DNA from 4 places in the Mesorhizobium sp. Cs1321R2N1 genome. Region 1 is predicted to be linked to each of the others. Evidence: riboswitches for the same ligand, from Rfam matches in the RefSeq annotation. Region 1 holds a riboswitch; each other region holds the start of a gene.
The links. A riboswitch is a leader RNA that binds a small molecule or an ion and turns the genes downstream of it on or off. The one in region 1 is predicted to bind cobalamin.
Positions count from the first base shown of each region.

Region 2: another riboswitch for cobalamin. It lies ahead of O7A61_RS17745 (DUF1636 family protein); the one in region 1 lies ahead of O7A61_RS14275 (CbtB domain-containing protein).
Region 3: another riboswitch for cobalamin. It lies ahead of O7A61_RS26195 (aromatic ring-hydroxylating oxygenase subunit alpha); the one in region 1 lies ahead of O7A61_RS14275 (CbtB domain-containing protein).
Region 4: another riboswitch for cobalamin. It lies ahead of O7A61_RS17695 (DUF1636 family protein); the one in region 1 lies ahead of O7A61_RS14275 (CbtB domain-containing protein).

Region 1 is NZ_JAPYKP010000045.1:10,614-15,133, reverse strand. It holds gene cobO (cob(I)yrinic acid a,c-diamide adenosyltransferase) at 1-145, opposite strand, end outside; gene cobU (bifunctional adenosylcobinamide kinase/adenosylcobinamide-phosphate guanylyltransferase) at 147-662, opposite strand; gene O7A61_RS14280 (CbtA family protein) at 655-1,458, opposite strand; gene O7A61_RS14275 (CbtB domain-containing protein) at 1,474-1,653, opposite strand; cobalamin riboswitch at 1,690-1,886, opposite strand; gene O7A61_RS14270 (aromatic ring-hydroxylating oxygenase subunit alpha) at 2,025-3,194, shown strand; gene O7A61_RS14265 (MFS transporter) at 3,199-4,398, opposite strand.
Region 2 is NZ_JAPYKP010000066.1:1,698-6,217, forward strand. It holds partial or broken gene O7A61_RS17735 (cobaltochelatase subunit CobN) at 1-776, opposite strand, end outside; gene cobW (cobalamin biosynthesis protein CobW) at 795-1,832, opposite strand; gene O7A61_RS17745 (DUF1636 family protein) at 1,829-2,263, opposite strand; cobalamin riboswitch at 2,302-2,508, opposite strand; gene O7A61_RS17750 (winged helix-turn-helix domain-containing protein) at 2,538-3,737, opposite strand; gene O7A61_RS17755 (NADH-quinone oxidoreductase subunit A) at 4,073-4,438, shown strand; gene O7A61_RS17760 (NuoB/complex I 20 kDa subunit family protein) at 4,429-4,520, shown strand, end outside.
Region 3 is NZ_JAPYKP010000142.1:9,410-13,929, forward strand. It holds gene O7A61_RS26175 (ABC transporter ATP-binding protein) at 1-263, shown strand, start outside; gene O7A61_RS26180 (DUF680 domain-containing protein) at 343-582, opposite strand; gene O7A61_RS26185 (DUF680 domain-containing protein) at 649-852, opposite strand; gene O7A61_RS26190 (DUF680 domain-containing protein) at 925-1,131, opposite strand; cobalamin riboswitch at 1,615-1,817, shown strand; gene O7A61_RS26195 (aromatic ring-hydroxylating oxygenase subunit alpha) at 1,933-3,180, shown strand; gene O7A61_RS26200 (hybrid-cluster NAD(P)-dependent oxidoreductase) at 3,246-4,346, shown strand; gene O7A61_RS26205 (glycosyltransferase family 87 protein) at 4,465-4,520, opposite strand, start outside.
Region 4 is NZ_JAPYKP010000065.1:21,831-26,350, reverse strand. It holds gene O7A61_RS17705 (Gfo/Idh/MocA family protein) at 1-565, opposite strand, end outside; gene O7A61_RS17700 (LacI family DNA-binding transcriptional regulator) at 757-1,782, shown strand; cobalamin riboswitch at 1,845-2,052, shown strand; gene O7A61_RS17695 (DUF1636 family protein) at 2,179-2,556, shown strand; gene O7A61_RS17690 (ABC transporter ATP-binding protein) at 2,553-3,341, shown strand; gene O7A61_RS17685 (ABC transporter substrate-binding protein) at 3,388-4,335, shown strand; gene O7A61_RS17680 (FecCD family ABC transporter permease) at 4,335-4,520, shown strand, end outside.

The sequences.
Region 1 (4,520 bases):
TGGTCTTGCCCTTGCCGGGACCGGTGTTGACGATCAGCAACCCCTTCTCGACCGTCTTGCTCGCAACCTCGGCGTCCTGCACCGCCTTGCGCTTGGCCATCTTGGCGCGATGGCGTTCTTCATCCTTGTCGTCGATGTCAGTCATTTCACTTCACCTTGAGCGGTAGCCCCGCCACCATCAGCAGCACCGTGTCGGCAACCGCGGCGACCCGCTGGTTGAGCCGGCCGGCATCGTCACGAAAACGCCGGGCCAGCGCATTGTCGGGCACGATGCCTTGCCCGACCTCGTTCGACACGACGAACCACGGTCCGCGCGGCCGCGACAGCACGTCCGCCAGCCGTCGGCACTCCGCCTCGACGTCGTGACCGGCCAGCATATGATTGGTGAGCCATAGCGTCAGGCAGTCGACAAGCACCGGCTGATCATCCGGCAAAGCCTCCAGCGCTTCGGTAAGGTCGAGCGGCGCGTCGATGGTCGACCAGCCCTCGCCGCGCCGGGAGCGGTGCAGTGCGATGCGCTCATGCATCTCGTCGTCATAGGCTTGCGCCGTGGCGACATACGCCCATGGCGGGGGCAATGCCATCGCCAATGTTTCGGCGTGCGCGCTCTTTCCGGAGCGCGCGCCGCCGATGATGAAAATCAGCTTGCCGCGATCAGGCAAAGCTGTCGCGCAAGCTGGTCGCCGTGCCGGTGAAGCGCCTGCGCACCACGCCCACGACCGCGCCGAGCACCAGCCAGAACACCAGATTGGTCACCGTCACCGCCACCACGAACTGATGGTGCAGGCCTTCCGGGATAGGCGTCTCGAAACTGTCGGGCTGCGGCGCGCCGACGATGTGCGGGGCAACGATCAGCAAGACGGCAAGGATGGTCAATGGCAGCGATCTGCGAAACACGATCAGGCCAAGGCCGATGGCGGTCGCCGCCGCCGTCGCGGTCCACCAGATCTGGCGCGCAAGCAGATCGGCCGCCGGCATCGCCGGCAGTTCCGGCTGCAGGCCAAGGCCTGGTGCCAGCGTGAACACGGCAAAGCCGGCCAGCCCCCAGAACACGCCCTGGCGCCAATTGCCGACGCCGCCGGCAAACTCGGAAACCGCGACCAGGACCAGCGCGAAGCCGATGCCGGTGACGATATTGGCAACCACGCTGAAGGCGAAACGCTCGAAACCGTCGGCCGGCGCCCAGCCTTCGTCTTCCACCGCCGGCGCCATGGCGTCGGCGGTCGCGGGCGCGGCAGAGCTCATCGCATTCCCAGCGGGCGCGACCGTGCTCACCGCATCGTTGCTGGCCGCCGGTGCGGCCGCGTGGTCATGGTGATGGCCGCCGCCGGCCTTTTCGTAGACTTCCGCCTTGAGGATCAGCGGCACGGTCGCATAGGCCTGCATGCAGGCGAGAACGACACCGGCCACAAGCCCCGCGATCGCCGCGACGAACACGACGTTGCGAAACAGATTCATGATGTCAGATCCTCGTTAGTGGCAGGGAAATGCCATCGAGTGGCGATAGTCGTGGGCGGCATTGTGGACCGCATCGATATGCGAGAAACCGACAAAGCCAACGACGAACATGCCGAGCAGCGCCGCGAGCGCGAGCTGCATGAAGCGCGCCTGCGAGGAGACGGAGGCGCCGAGGGAGACGGAAGCGGTAGTCATGTCTTGTCCTTTCGCCCTCCACCCGAGGGCATCGAAGTCAGTTTCCTGTCGCCGGCAGGTCTCCTGGCTCGCGGATAAGCGCCCTTCCCCACCTTCCCGAAGGAAAACCTTCAGTGGCATATGGAGAGGACTACCGCACACAGTTGCGGGGGCAGCCACGACATTGGGCAAAACCTCGCCCGCACCGCATTCCCTCTTGGCTCCAAAAAGGAACCGACGACGTTGGTGACTATAGGGAAATTCGCCGCGCGCGGCAAACCAAATTCCGACAGCCGCCAGCGCAGGAGCGTCGTATCGGCAAGGCCGCTCCCCTCCTGATTGACAAACTTCATGGCCGGGTGTCGGCTGCCAACCCTCACAGGAAGCCAGCCATGCAGCCCGATGCCAGCGAGCGCGAGCCCTATAACGGCCTGACCCGAACCGAGCCGACGCTGCCCTCATCGGCCTATTGGGACCAGGAGACCTATCAGCGTGATCTCGACGCCATCTGGTACAGAAATTGGCTGCTCGTCTGCCGCGAGGCCGACCTTGCCCAGCCTTTGGCATTCCGCACCTTCCGCGTCGGTACGCAGGAAATCCTTGTTCTGCGCGACGACGCCGGCGCGTTGCATGCCTTCCACAACACGTGCCGGCATCGCGGTTCGCAGCTTTGCCAGGAAGGCGAAGGACACCTGAAGGCGCGGCTGATCACCTGCCCGTATCATGCCTGGTCCTATTCGCTGCGTGGCGATCTGGTGCGTGTACCGTCGAAATCGCTGCCCGACGGCTTCGACAAGGCCGACCACCCGCTTTATCGCGTTGCACTCTCGGTGTGGCGGGGCTTCGTCTTCGTCAATCTTGCTGAAGATGCCGCCGGCTCAGCGCTGTCATCCTTCGACCCGGCCTCCGGCGACCTCGGCAACTGGCCGCTGGACACGCTGGTGTCAGGCCATGTGCTGCGCAAGGTGATGAACTGCAACTGGAAGATTTTCTGGGAAAACTTCAACGAGTGCCTGCACTGCCCGGGCGTCCACAAGGACCTGTCGCGGCTGGTGCCGATCTATGGCCGCGGCCTGATGAGCCGGCATGACGATCCCGAATGGACGCGCCATGCCGACAATGATGCGCCGGAATTCTCCGGCGGCCTGCGCGCCGGGGCTGAAACATGGTCGCGTGATGGGCAGACGCATGGGCCGGTTTTCCCCGGCTTGACGCAGGCGGAACGCACCGCCGGCCAGACCTATGCCACCAGCCTGCCCTCGATGTTCATCGTCGGCCATGTCGACTATGTCAGGACCGTGCGGCTGGTGCCGCTCGGTCCCGAACAGACCGAATTGACCGCCGAATGGCTGTTCGCGCCCGAGGCGCTCGCCGCCACCGATATCGACAACATCGTCGCCTTCGGCACACAGGTGCTGGAGGAGGATGCCGCGATCTGCGAGATCAACCAGAAGGGCCTGCGCTCGATGCGTCATACAGCCGGCGTGCTGATGCCCGAGGAATATGAGCTGCACGGCTTCCACAATTGGGTGCGCGAGCGCCATGCTGAGCTTTCGCTCTGATTTTTTAGAGGGATTTAGGCAGGTAGCGCCAGGTCATGAAGCCGCAAAACGCCGCCAGCAGGCCGAGCGTGACGAACACCGATCCCAATCCGAAGAAGGCCAGCACCACCGAATAGACCAGCGGCGGCGTCAATTCGGAAAAGTCGAGATAGGTGCGGTAGACCGCCGCCATCTGCGCGCGTTCATAGGAGCGCACCGAGCGCATGAAGGCGGTCGAGCCCAGCGCGTCGAGCGCGATGGTGAAGAAGGCGCCGCACAACAGGAAGGCGCCGGTCAGCAACGGCTCTGCCGCTCCGACCGTGCCCGCCGCCAGCAGCGACGCCGACATGGCGAAGTAGGCAAACGTCATGGTGCGTCGGCCGCCAAAGCGTTTTCCTGCCTTGCCCCAGAAGATCGCCATGAACAGCAGCGCATTGCCGGCCGAGACCAGCAGGCCGCCCGCCAGTTCACCCTCGCCGGTGATCACCATGAACAGCGGTCCATAGACGAAGAACGTCGTCCAGAAGCAGGACCGGCCGAAGGCGATCAGCCAGGCGAGCCTGAGCCTTGGCTGCGCCACGAAGCGGCCGATGTTGGCGAGCGGATTTGCCGGCCGCGTCTTGCCCGGGCGGATCGACGGGTTGTCGCCCAGCCGGTAGGTCCAGAACAGCGCCAGCAAAGCCATGGCGAAAACCGCCACCGCGCCATGCGCGGCATAGATGCCGAAATGCGCATAAAGGAAAATGCCAAGCGTCGGCCCGCCCGTCCAGGCAACCATCGACCACGCCATGCGCAGCGATTCGGCCTGCATGAAGTCGGTCTTGCGGATGTGGTCCATGATGTAGAGGTTGAGTGTGATCGACAGCGCACTGGCGCCCATGACGCGGCACAGCATGCCGGCGAGTTGTCCAGCGAGCGTGTGGGTGACGAAGAACAGCGAGCCGATGGCGAGCAGGCAGGCGCCTGCCGTGTAGACCCAGCGCCGCGCGAAGCGGCGGATCAGCATCGGCATGAACAAGGTCACCGACAGGCCGAGCATGGATACGACGGTGTAGAGGATCGAGACGATCTGCTCGTTGTGGAGTATCTCGTAGGCCTGGATCGGGATGACGCTCGACACCATGGCGCGGGCGAAGGACTCGACCGCGTAGAGCGAGGCGAAGGTGCGCGCATCCGCGGCCTTGAGGGCCGGAAGCCAGATCGGATGGCGCACATGCGTGGACATTGCTTCCCCAAAGCAGAATCGCGGCGTCAAATCTGCCGTGGATATTTCAGGCCCATTAAGAGGAAACCGACGCACACCCGGCAAAAAGCGAAGCCGGTCAAAGGCTTTCCCGCGCTGGCCCA
Region 2 (4,520 bases), on a different contig from region 1:
GCGGCGGGTTTCAGCGATGCGATGGTATTTTCGACGAACGCCAGGGACACCGGATCCTTGAGACTGGAAACGAAGATCGGGACCGGTGCCAGTCCCTGGGAGTGTAAAGCCTCGGCCAGCGCATCGATCGGGGCGACATCGGCTGCAAGCAGCATCGATCGGTAGAAGAGAATCGGGATGATGGGAGTGCTGGCATTTGAAAGGTCCGGCTGTTCTGCGACCCCCAATCCAGATTGATAGTAACCAGCTTTCGGCACGCTGACCGGACTGGCGACGGGCATATCTTGTCCAGCCAGGCCTGCCAGCCTGTGCACCAGGGCGCTCATATTGGCCGGGCCGCCCTCGCGGAAATAGCCGAGCAGGCCGTCGAGTTCGGCGCGCGGCAGCGTCGAGGCTTCGATCAGCCTGAGATCCTCGTCATGGCTTTCACCCGGAAGCAGCGCCAGTCTTATGCCGCGCTCGCGGGCGATTGCCGCGAGTTGGTCGCAGCCATAGCGCCACCAGTCGTAGCCGCCGAGGATGCGCACCAGGATCACCTTGGCATGGCTGGCGACGCTGTCGATCCAGAGATCCACGGACATGGGATGGCGCAGGTCGCGCAGTGCGGCGAGCCGCATCGACGGCAGGCGATCGGCGTCGGCCTTCCATGCCGCCGCCAGTCCGGCGAGATCGCTGTCGGTGAAGGACAAGGCAACGATATCCGCCGGCGCCTGCCGGAGATCGACAGGCTCGGCGAGGTCGTCGAGCGAGGCGGAGGTCGTGGTGAGGATGTGCATCGCGGCCCGTGCCTGAAATCAGCCGGCGAGGATACGTTCGATCGCCGGACGGTTCAGCCCCTTGAGGCCGATGACGACGAGGCGCGAGCGGCGGTCGTCCCCGGCGGTCCAGGCCCGGTCGTAGTAATGATTGACGCGCGGGCCGACGGCCTGCAGCAGGAGCCGCATCGGCTTGCCACCGACCTCGACGAAGCCTTTCACCCGCAGCACGTTTTCCTGTTCGGCGGCGGCGGCGACGCGTTTTGCCAGTTCGTCCGGATTGGCGATCGATGGGATGTCGACGATGAACGTGTCGAAGTCATCATGCTCGTGGTCGAATGCGCCGTCGTGATGGGATTTGCGGTTCTCGATGTCGTCCTCGACGGCGAGACCAAGCCCGAGCAGCACCGAGGGATCGACCTTGCCATGAGACGTCGGCACGATCTTTACGGCGCGGGCGGAGTGTTCGCCAATGATGGCATGGGCGCGGGCTGAGCCCTCGGCGTCCATCAGGTCGCTCTTCGACAGGATGATCAGGTCGGCGCAGGCGATCTGATCCTCGAACACCTCCTCGACAGGATCATCATGGTCGAGGCTTTCATCCCCGGCGCGCTGCGCCTGCAGGGCGTCCATGTCGTTGGCGACGCGGCCTTCGGCAAGTGCGGGACCGTCGACCACGGCGATGACGCCATCGACGGTTACCCGGCTCTTCACTGTCGGCCACTGGAAGGCCTGGACCAGCGGCTTGGGCAAAGCGAGGCCCGAGGTTTCGATCAGGATATGGTCGACCTTCGGCGTCAGCGACAGGATCTGGTCGAGCGCCGGCACGAAATCGTCGGCGACGGTGCAGCAGATGCAGCCATTGGCCAGCTCGACGATGTTTTCCTCGGGGCAGGTGTCGATGCCGCAGCCCTTGAGGATCTCGCCGTCGATGCCGATGTCGCCGAACTCGTTGACAATGATCGCGATACGCTTGCCGCCGGCGTTTTCCAGGAGATGGCGGACAAGGGTCGTCTTGCCGGCGCCGAGGAAGCCGGTGACGACGGTGCAGGGAACGCGGGAAACGGATGCGGTCATATCAAGTCTTTCAGCATGTCGGGGGGAGGGATGCGGGCAACGAGGCCGCGCTTGAGGCTGTCGGGCCGGCCCCGCCAGGGAATGAGGCCGTCGCTGGAGGTGGCGAAGAGTTTCGCGCCGGTGACGAGATCGGCGCCGCTGGTCGTGGTCAGATCGCCGAAAACATAGCTCCAGCAGCCGTCACGCAGGATCGCGGCGCTCAGTCGGCGTTTGCAATTGCCGAGGCATTCGACGGTGCGGATGCGGATGTTGTCGCCCGAGGCGGCTTGGCGCGTATCTTCGGCCAAAAGTTCGCCGGCCCGGGGATGGGCGTCCGAGCCGCTCTCGTCGCGACAGGAGGCGCAGACGATGACAGTGATACTGGCCAGGGAATCATCCTCGCCGGACGAAATGTCCGTTGTTTCAGCCGAAAAACTGCTGTCGCGATCCAAATCAGGCTCCTTGCCCGGAAAACCCGCCGGGCGATCGGATACTAGCATTCCAGACGGCAGGTCTCCTGGCTCGCGGGTCATCGCCTTGGGTAGCCGCCTTCCCGGGACAATCCCAGTGGCTTTCGGCCTTGGCTCTTCGCTCACAGTTGCGGGGACAGCCGCGGATTTGGGATTTTCAATCCCGCACCGCATTCCCTCTTGGCTCCTCCCTTTGCCGAGAGGAGACCGTCTGGATCCGATTTAGGCTCTTGCGGGCAGCGGTGTCAACGCGAGCTTACGACACCGCGATGTCGGACAGCGCCGGGCCCAGGTCGCCGGCAGGCGTCACTTCGATGCGTTCGAGGCCAAGCCAGCCCTGCATCTGCTTCAATTCCTCGAAAAGCTGAGCGGCGGTATCGGGCGGTGCGCCGGGCTCGGCGTAAGCAGCATGAGCACGCAGGACACTTGCCGGCCGGTCTGCCTTGAGGTCGACGCGCGCCACGATCCTGTCGCCGAGCAAGAAGGGCAGGACATAATAGCCGTATTGGCGCTTGTCGGCCGGCGTGTAGATCTCGATCCGGTAGTGAAAATTGAACAGCCGCTCTGAGCGCGAGCGCTCGAAGACAACGGGGTCGAACGGCGCCAGCAGGGCGCGGGCCTCGATCTTGCGTGGCAATCGCGCGTCCCTATAGAGGTAAGCCGGCTTGTCCCAGCCCTCGACGCGGACCGGCAGCAACTCGCCGAGTTCGACCAATTCCTCCAGCCGGCCTTTCATGTCGGCGGGGGAGAGTCGAAAATAGTCGCGCAGGTCGCCCGATGTCGCGATGCCGTGGGCGCGGGCGGAGATGCGCAGCAATTCACGATGTGCATCCTCGGCGCCCGGTACTGGCAGGTCGAGAATCGCCTGCGGCAGCACGCGCTCTGGCAGGTCGTAAAAGCGCTCGAAGCCGCGCCGGTGCGCCGTGGTGATGCGCCCGGCCCAGAACAGCCATTCGAAGGCATGCTTGGCGTGGCTCCAGCCCCACCAGCCGCCGGAGCCTTTCTGGCCCTCCAGCGCGGAAGCGGCGACCGGGCCGCGCTGGACGACCTCGCGGTAGATCTCTTCTATGTAGGCGGCGTGCTCGCGGCCCCATTTGGCCAGCCCCAGATACATTTCATCGCCTTGCTCGGCGCGCTGCATGCGCCAGCGCATCAGCGGGTAGGTTTCGACCGGCAGGAACGAGGCCTCATGCGCCCAGTATTCGAAGACCGTGCGCTTGCGGGTCACGGCGGCGTTGTCGAGCAAAGCGAGGGGATAGGGGCCAAGACGCGAATAGAGCGGCATGTAATGGGCACGAACCACCGCACTGACGGAATCGATCTGCAGCAGGCCGGTGCGGGACAGAACGCGGGCGAAATGGCGGCGGTCGGGCGTGCCGGCTGGGCGGGGATCGAGAAATCCTTGAGCGGCAAGCGCAATGCGCCGGGCGGCGGCAAGCGAGATCTTTTCCTTCATGCGGATGCGTCCCTGATGGACCTGTCTGGCGTCGTTGCAAGGCGTGATTCCAGCCCATGCTAGCAGGGTTTTGGCGGCAACCGTGTCAGGAGAAAAAAGTGGAGTAAAGTGCGAAGGAAATCAAACAGGAGCGTATGGGACCAGTTTCTCCCGGATTGCCGTCCAGCTCGGTGTTTTGAACAAGGTTTGACTTGCTTCGCTGGAAGTGCTGCGCTAACCCTCGCCGCGTTGCAGCATAGGCTCCTTAAAACGGTTCAGCGGTTAAACTGTCACGCTTCCGCATTAAGGTCCGGTGCTGTAATCAACGTGGATTGGCGCCAACGGAAAGCCGCTGCATGAACGCACTCCTCAGTTCGTACCTGCCCATCGTCCTGTTTATTGGCGTGGCGCTGGTGGTCGGTCTGGCGCTGCTGGCCGCGCCGTTCCTAGTAGCCTACCGCAACCCGGATCCCGAGAAGCTGTCCGCCTATGAATGCGGATTCAACTCGTTCGACGACGCCCGCATGAAATTCGACATCCGCTTCTACCTGGTGTCGATCCTGTTCATCATCTTCGACCTGGAAGTAGCCTTCCTCTTCCCTTGGGCGGTGTCCTTCTCGAAGATTGGCATGCTCGGTTTCTGGTCAATGATGGTGTTTTTGGCAGTGCTGACCATCGGCTTTGCCTATGAATGGAAAAAAGGAGCGCTGGAATGGGATTGAACGACAGTTCAGGCACCCTCGTCGCGCCGAAGCCCAAGGGTATCATTGATCCCAACACCGGCAAGCCGGTGGGGGAGGACGA
Region 3 (4,520 bases), on a different contig from region 1:
GGCCGGAAGATCTCGCGATCGCCAGTGGCAGCGATTATCTGTTCGAGGGGACGGTCGATTATCTCGAGCAGCTCGGTGAGGTTCAGCTGGTCTATATCGACATCGGCCGTGCCGACCTGCCGCTGGTGACCAAGTTGCCGGGCAATGTCGAGGTCAAGCGCGGCTCGACGCTGCGGCTGACCGCCAATGCCGGAGATCTTCATATCTTCGATGCGGATGGACGGTCGTTCGCCCTGCAGGAAGCGGAAGCAAAAGCCGCCTGAGACCACAAGCTGTCTCGACAACGCAAAAAGAGAGCGGCGGGCAAGCCCGCCGCTCTCTTTTGTATATTACCACGGCTGGTTAGTTGTTGCCGAAGAGGTTGCGGTCTGCGCCCTGAGGGGCGGACTTCTGTACGTCGCCCGACGAATTGAGCAGCTTGTAGACAGGCGATTCGCTCTTGCGGATCGAGCCCGTATGCGAGGTGTCGACGTTGACGGTCGCCTGCTTGTTGATGTCGGTGCCGCCAACGTTGTCGTTGCCGGCATAGGCGCTGCCAGCGGCAATCAGAAGAGCGGCGGCGGTAAGAACAATCTTTTTCATTTTGGTACTCCGATTTTTTCGAATTCAAGGGGCGGGCTGAGCGCGCCGTCCTTGCTTGAAGAGATGTTAGTTGTTGCCGAACAGGTTGCGATCGGCGCCGTGCTGGACGGGCTCCTGGCTGGCAGGAGCCGACTTGTCGACCGACGCGGTGTACGAGTTGTCCACCGCGGCGGCAGGCTGGTTGGCACCGTTGGAGCCATAGTTGTCGCTGGCAAAAGCGCTGCCGGAAATGGCCAGAACGGCGGCGGCGGCAATAAGGATCTTGTTCATTTTAGGTACTCCTGAATTTCTTGAATTCCGCCGGATCGGCGGGCAAGCCCGCCAATCCGTGGGGACAGGCCGTTAGCGGCCGAAGAGGTTGCGATCGCTGCCCTGAGCAGGCGTCTGAGCAACAGGCTCCGACGTCTTGGTGGAGGTGGAAGCGGTGTACGAACTGTCCACCGCGGCAGCAGGCTGGTTGGCGCCGTTCGAACCGTAATTGTCGCTACCAGCGAAGGCGCTGCCGGAAACAGCCAGAAGGGCGGCGGCAGTGAGAATGATCTTTTTCATTTTTTGGTACTCCAGTATTTTTCCGTCCGTCTAGCGGCGTGTCTTGGGATTAAATCGCGTCGTTCGGACAGCCCCGATGTGGGAGAGCACCCTTGCCGTTTCCAATCACGAAGTTGTTCAGCGTGGACCATGACTCCACCACTTGAAATTGTACCAGCGCCTTCCGCATCTCTTATTTTATCTTGTGATATCAGTTAGTTACGTTAAAACAGCGTCCTGATCACCAACTGTGTCGGAGGCTCGGCGTTCACAGCGTCTTGCACGCACCGTCAACAGAAACGAACCGTTCGGTTCGATTTTAGCCTCCTCTAATAGTCACTTTTTGAAACTGTTAACCTATTTGCTGCCGGCAAAGGGGTCGGCGCGGCTTGGCGACAGAAGGCGATTCCAATCGGCTACAAGCCTGTCATGACGATCCAGCATGCGTGTCGCGCCGCATGGATGCGATGTCGCTTTCATGCCGATGTCGCAAAGTCTGTCGTGGTTAGATCAGGCATCTCAGGTGCCGCTGCGTGACGACGGAGCGGAGAATTGGGAAGCCGGTCAGATTCCGGCGCTGCCCCCGCAACGGTGGTGGAGTTCAAGTCGCAACGGGAGACCACTGGGCGAAAGCCTGGGAAGGTGTCGCGATGGTCCGCAAGGGACAACTCCAGAGCCCGGAAACCAGCCCGAGATCGCTAGAACTCGACTGATCGCGGTGGGCGGTCAAGAGGCGGATGGTGTCTGTCCGGCTTTTCGCCGATCTGCGCCCAGTCCTTCCTCAATCACCACCAGTTCAGTCCTTGAAACTGAGGACAGGACATGGACGCGCGCAACGACATGCTGAGGCTCTTGAACAGCCGCAGACAAGGCTTTTCGCTGGAACAGCCCTTTTACACCGACCCGGACTACTTCAAGCTCGACATGGAGTTGATCTGGTATCGCGACTGGCTGTTCATCGGCCATGATTGCGAATTGCCCAAGCCGGGCAGCTTCATCACCATGCAGATCGGCGATTATCCGGTCGTGCTGGTGCGCGATCAGCAGGGCAAGATCAACGCCTTCCACAATTCCTGCCGCCATCGCGGCAGCCGCGTCTGCAATTCCGACAAGGGCACGGCCGCCAAGCTGGTCTGTCCCTATCACCAATGGACCTACGAGCTCGACGGCCGGCTGCTGTTCGCCCGCCAGATGGCCGATGGGTTCGACAAGAGCCAGTTCGGCCTGAAGCCGGTCGCCTGCGAAAGCGTCGCCGGCCATGTCTTCATCTGCCTGGCCAAGGAGCCAGCCGACTTCGCGCCGATGCGGGCGATGATCGAGCCCTACCTTTTGCCGCACCGGCTGCGTGAGGCAAAAGTCGCCTTCGAGAGCACCATCATCGAGAAGGGCAACTGGAAGCTGGTCTGGGAGAACAACCGCGAATGCTATCATTGCGCCGGCAACCATCCCGAACTCTGCAAGACCTTCCCGGAAGCACCGACGGTGACGGGCGTCCAAGGCGCCGACAGCGACCCGGAGATGCTGGCGCACTGGGCGAAATGCGAAGCGGCCGGCCTGCCGAGCAAGTTCCGCATCGATCCGGCCGGCCAGTATCGCGCGACCCGCGCGCCGCTGCTGCGCGATGCCGTCAGCTACACGATGACGGGAAAGCGCGCGGTCGAGAGGAATCTTTCCGACAGCGTTTCAACCAACCGCATCGGTTCGTTGCTGCTTTACCACTATCCGACGACCTGGAACCACATCCTGGGCGACCACGCCGTCACCTTCCGAGTGCTGCCGATCAGCGCCACGGAAACGGCGGTGACGACCAAATGGCTGGTGCACAAGGATGCGGTCGAGGGCGTCGATTACGATCTCGCAGAACTCACCCATGTCTGGACCGAGACCAACGACCAGGATCGCCGCATCGTCGAGGAAAACGCCTTCGGCATCCTGTCGCCGGCCTACGAGCCAGGCCCCTATTCGGAGATGCATGAGGGCGGCGTGATCCAGTTCGTCGAGTGGTACGCATCCTTCATCGGGCCACGGCTTGCCGAAGGCGGCCGGCCGGCCCTGCGCAGCGTTGCCTAAGGCATATCGCTAGAGACGGCGGTTTTGGACATGCGCGGAACAAAAGGGACAAGAGGATGAATGCGATGACGGATCTCGGCCTCTATCGCCATCTCGACCAGATGGCGCCCTGGAACGACAGGTTGCAGGTGCTGGAAGTGACCGGCGTCACCGACGAGGCGCCCGACGTGAAGACCTTCACCTTCCGGTCCGACAACCAGACCTGGTTCCGCTACAAGCCGGGCCAGTTCGTGACGCTGGAATTGCCGACACCGGACGGGCCGCTGATGCGCACCTATACGCTGTCATCGTCACCGTCGCGGCCATTCTCGATCGCGGTGACGGTGAAGGCGCAGGTGGGCAGCATCGGCACACGCTGGATGTTCGATCACCTGGCGCCGGGCTCGCACGTCAAGGCCTATGGACCAGGCGGCGACTTTTCACTGCACAGCCATCCGGCGGCGAAATATCTGTTCATCTCGGCCGGATCCGGCGTGACGCCGATGATGTCGATGCTGCGCTGGCTGAACGACTGCGCGCCATGGACCGATGTCGGCTTCGTCAACTGCGCGCGGCGCCCGGAAGAGATCATCTTCCGCAAGGAGCTGGAGCTGCTCGGCGGCCACATGCCGGGCCTGTCGCTCGGCTTCATGATCGAGGAACGGTCGAGCCGCGAGGGCTGGTATGGCCATATGGGCCGCATCGACGCTATCCGGCTGCCGCTGCTGGCGCCGGATTTCCGCGAACGCGAAATCTTCTGCTGCGGCCCCGACCCCTTCATGCGCGCCGTGCGCGGCATGCTCGAAGCCGCCGGCTTCGACATGGCAAAGTACCATCAGGAGAGCTTTGCCGCGCCGACCGTTGAGGAAATCCCGGTGCCATTCGCGGCGCCGGCGCAGGACGGTGTGGCTGTCCCCGTCGAAGCCGCAACGCCGATCCGCTTCGCGCTTTCGGACGTCGACGCCGACTGTGTCGCCGGCCAGACCGTGTTGCAGACGGCGCGTGCTTCGGGCGTGCGGATACCGGCGGCCTGCGAATTCGGCCTGTGCGGAACCTGCAAGGTGAAGAAAGTCTCCGGCAGCGTCGAGATGAGCCACAATGGCGGCATCCTCGATCACGAGATCGACGATGGCTTCATCCTGGCCTGCTGTTCAAAGCCACTGTCGGCATTGGAAATCGAGGCTTGATCCGCCCGGCCTTCGACTGATCCGGGAATGGTCCGCGCCTTGCCGGCACGGTCGGATCGGCCTCAAAATGCACACCCTACGAAAAAGAGCCGAGGGCACAATCGCGGCAGTCGTTCCTCTATGACGATGATGTCCGGCTGTCAGCCATCATCGAGGTCTCGCGTTCGCGGGCTC
Region 4 (4,520 bases), on a different contig from region 1:
CGCCATTGACCATGTAGCGGGCGGCGTCGAATGTGTGGATCGCCATGTCGAGCAGCAGCACATGGGCCATCTCCTCGCGAAAACCGCCGAAATGTGGTGCGACGAAAAAGTCGGCGTGGATGCTGGTCGGCTTGCCGATGGCGCCGGAGTCCAGAAATCTCCGGATGCGCCTGACATTGGTGACATAGCGGCGGTTCTGGACGACAGCATGGATGCGCCCGGCCTGGCGGGCGGCCTGGACGATGGCGCGGGCATTCTCCGGGCTATCGGCGAGCGGCTTTTCCGTCAGCAGATGGCAATGATGGGCAAAGGCGGAAAACGCAACGTCGCGCCGGGCGGCGGGAACCACCACATCGAAGACCGCTTGCGGTCGGGTCTGGTCGAGCACGGCGTCGAGACTGGTGCCGGTGACGGCACCACCAAGGTCGTATTCGCGAGCCCTGGCCTTCGCCCTGTCGGCATCGAGATCGACAAGGCCGACAATGGCGAGCCCGTCGATTTGCCGCGCGGCATCGAGCCAGGCCTTGCTCATCGCTCCGCAGCCGACCAGAACGGCGTCGATCATCCAGCGCTCCTCCTCTCGGCCCCTCCAGGCCGATCGTCCCGGCGTTCACGACGTGACCGTAAACGTTTTTCCGTAAACGTTTACGAGAACACACCCGAAGGCGTAGAATGTCAATCGGCCGCCCATGAAAATCGTCGTTGCGCCTTGGCCAGGGCGGCCACCGGTGCTAGCCAAGCAAGGGGGAGAGTCACTTGGCGTCCAGCATTCACGACCTTGCCCGTCACCTGAACATTTCGATCGGCACGGTGTCGCGCGCCCTCAACGGCCGCGCCGACGTCAATGCCCACACGCGCCAGCGCGTTCTCGAGGCGGCCAGGGCTCTCAACTATTCGCCGAACCAGTCCGGCCGCAGTCTCAGGCAAGGCGCTACCCACTCGATCGCATTCATGCTGCAGCCGCATCCGGGCGACCAGGAATACGGCGAGCCGTTCTTCATTCCGTTCCTGACTGGATTGCAGGGCCGGCTCGCCGAAAGCGGGCTGGATCTCATCGTGGTGATGGGCGCGCCGGGCGACTATCAGCAGGAGCGCCTGCGGCGTGTCGTCGAGACGCGCCGTGCCGATGCGGTTGTGCTGGCCTGGACGCGGCGCGAGGACGAGCGCATCGACTATCTGACCCAGGCCGGCTTCCCCTTCGCCACGCTCGGCCGCAGCCGCTCCGGCGACAAGGCCTACCCCTCGCTCGATCTCGATTTCGAAAAAGCAGGCGCCGACGCGGTCGATCGGCTGGTGGCGCGCGGCCATCGCCGGATCGCCGCCATCCGCCCGTCGCTCGATCTGAATTTCGGCTATCTGTTCCTCGACGGCTACCGCAAGGCCTTGCGCCGGCATGGCATCGCCGTCGATCCCGGCCTGATTGCCGGCGGCTTCATCAACGAGGCCGGTGGCTACGAAGTGACACCGCAGGTGATGCGGCGCAAGGACCCGCCGACCGCCATCATCTTCAACAATGACGCAATGGCGCTTGGGGGCTGCAAGGCGCTGGCCGAGATGGGCATCAAACCGGGTCACGACATGGCGGTGACCGTCATCGTCGATACGCCGCTCTGCCGCTATTTCTCGCCGGCGTTGACCGCTTTCCGCCCGGCGCTGCAGCCCATGGGACGGCGGCTCGCCGAAATGCTGCTGGCGTCGCTGCCGGGTTTTGCGGGGGCCGCCGGGCCAGAGACCATCAGGGAGGTCTGGCCGCTGGAACTGATCGCCCGCGACAGCGATTGACCATTTGTTGGTTCTGTTATAACAAAACAAACGATCGGCTTGCCTCGCCGCCGCGCGCGGCCTAGGCTGCGACTCGTGATGGTCCCCGAGCCGAAAGGCGAGGGGTGAAAAGGGAACGCGGTGAGATCCGATTTTGGGTCGAGGCCGCGGCTGCCCCCGCAACTGTAAGCGGCGAGCAAGATCCGGAACGCCACTGGCCGGCAAGGCTGGGAAGGCAGGATTGCGCAGAGACCCGTGAGCCAGGAGACCTGCCATCACTGAGTTGACCGGACGGGGTGTGCCGGGAGGAAACGTGGACATCGGTCTTGTCGGCCGGTCGACCAACATCCTTCCGTCGCCAGTTTTGAAAGTGACGGGAAGTTGGACGGCGCAATCGATCATATTCACCCCGGACCCATGCACCAGATCATCGTGTGCACCCTTTGCCGCGACGTGCCGACCGGCGTCAGGTCGGGCGAAGGTTTGTGCACCGAGTTGCGCTCCCGCCTCTCGGCCCAGCCTGACGTGGCGCTTGGTTTCACGGTCGAGGGCGTGGCTTGCATGGCGGGTTGCGCGCGTCCCCTGGTGGTGGCTTTCCAGGCGCCTGGCAAGGCCGCCTATCTCTTCGGGTCGGTCGATGCGCAGGCCGACGCTGCCGATCTCGTGCGGTTTGCCAGGCTTTACGCCTCGCTTCCCGACGGCTGGTGCAATTCCGGACAACGTCCGCCGCGCCTAGCCGGCAAGACGCTGGCCCGCATCCCGGGACCCGGCAAGCTGGCGGATGGCAATCGGTGACAGCGCCGCTTCTCGATGCGCGCGACTTGGGCGCGATGGCGAATGGCCGGCATCTGGTCCATGCGGTCAGCCTGTCGGTGACGTCAGGCGACCGCCTCGCCATCATTGGCCCCAACGGCGCCGGCAAGACCACGCTGCTGCGCATGTTGTCCGGCATGCTCAGGCCAAGCTCGGGGGAGGTGAAGCTTGGCGGGCGACGCCTGGACAGGATTTCACCCGCCGAGCGGGCCCTGCATATCGCCGTCGTGGGCCAGACAGACCAGCCGGACCCACGGCTGGCGGTGATCGATTATGTCGAGCTTGGCCGCGTCCCGCATGCCGGCCTGAGGCGCCGCGGCGAGGAACGCGACATTGTCGTGGATGCGCTGCGGCGGACCGGCCTGTTGCCGCTGCTCGGCCGGACCATCGGCTCGCTGTCTGGTGGCGAACGCCAACGCGCCCAGCTTGCACGCGCCATCGCGCAGAAGCCCAAAATCCTATTCCTCGACGAGCCGACCAACCACCTCGATCCGCGCGCCCGCGCGGAACTGCTCGAACTGGTGGCCGGCTTCGGCATGACCGTGATCGCGGTGCTGCACGATCTGACGCTGGTGGCACCCTTCGCCACCAAGGTGGCGGTGATGAACGAGGCTCGGCTGCATGCGCTGGCGCCGCCGCACGAGGCGCTGACGCAGCAGCTGATCCGCGAGATTTTCGGCATCGACGTGTTTCGCCTGCGCCATCCCACCGAGGACCGCGAACTGACGGTGTTCGAGCTTCCGAACCGCGCCGCACCGCCGTCCTGATCAAATCCATCCTTATCCGACACGGTTCAACCAAGGAGCAAAGTCCGTGAAACGCCTCGCCCTGTCCCTCGTCTTCTCGTTGCTGGCCTCGACGGCCTTTGCCTTCCCCGTGACCGTCGACAGCTGCGGCAAGCCGCTGACCTTCGACGCGCCGCCAAAGCGCGCCGTCATCCATGATCTCAACATGGCCGAGATGGCCTTCGCGCTGAAGCTGCAGCCGTCTATTGTCGGCCTGACCGGTATCACCGGATGGTATAAAGTCGGCCCCGACTTCAAGGCAGAGCAGGGTTCCATTCCCGAACTGGCACCGAAATATCCGACGCTGGAGAACCTCCTCGCCGTCGAGCCCGACTTCTTCTTCGCCGGCTGGTGCTACGGCATGAAGCCTGGCGGTGACGTGACCCCCGACACGCTCGCTCCGCACGGCATCAAGACGCTGGTGCTGACCGAAAGCTGCGTCCATCTCGACAGGAGCCGCCCGGCCGCCTCCATGGACCTGCTCTATGGCGACATCGAAAAGCTGGGCAAGATCTTCGGCAAGGAAGCAGAAGCGGAGAAGCTTGTCTCCGGCTGGAAGGCGCAACTCGCCGATATCATCGCCAAGGTCGGCAGCGCCAAGGGAACACGCGTGTTCCTTTACGATTCCGGCGAGGACAAGCCGTTTACCGCGGGAAAGTTCGCCATCCCCAGCGCCATGATATCGGCGGCCGGCGGCGACAACATCATGGCCGACATGGACACGAGCTGGGGCAACACGGACTGGGAGACGGTGGCGGCGCGCAATCCGCAATTCCTCATCCTGCTCGATTATCAGGACGGCGGCGGTTACAGGAAACTGCTCGATTTCCTGAAGGCGCACCCGGCGATGAAAGAGACGGACGCAGTCAGGAACGAGCGCTTCGTGGCGCTTCGTTACGCCGAGCTGACGCCAGGACCGGCGAACATCGACGCCATCGGCAAGATCGCCAGGGCGATGCATCCGGAAGCGTTCTGATGGCTCTCGCCCGGGAGCACAAATCCGGCGCGCTTTCCGGGCACAAGGGCTTCACGCTGGCCATGACGGCGGGCGCGGTGGCGCTCGTCGCGCTGGCGCTGCTGTCGATCGCCTACGGCTCGACGCTGATACCTCTAGCCGATGTCGTCGCCGCCCTTGGCCGTTCCATCGGGCTGGATGAACCT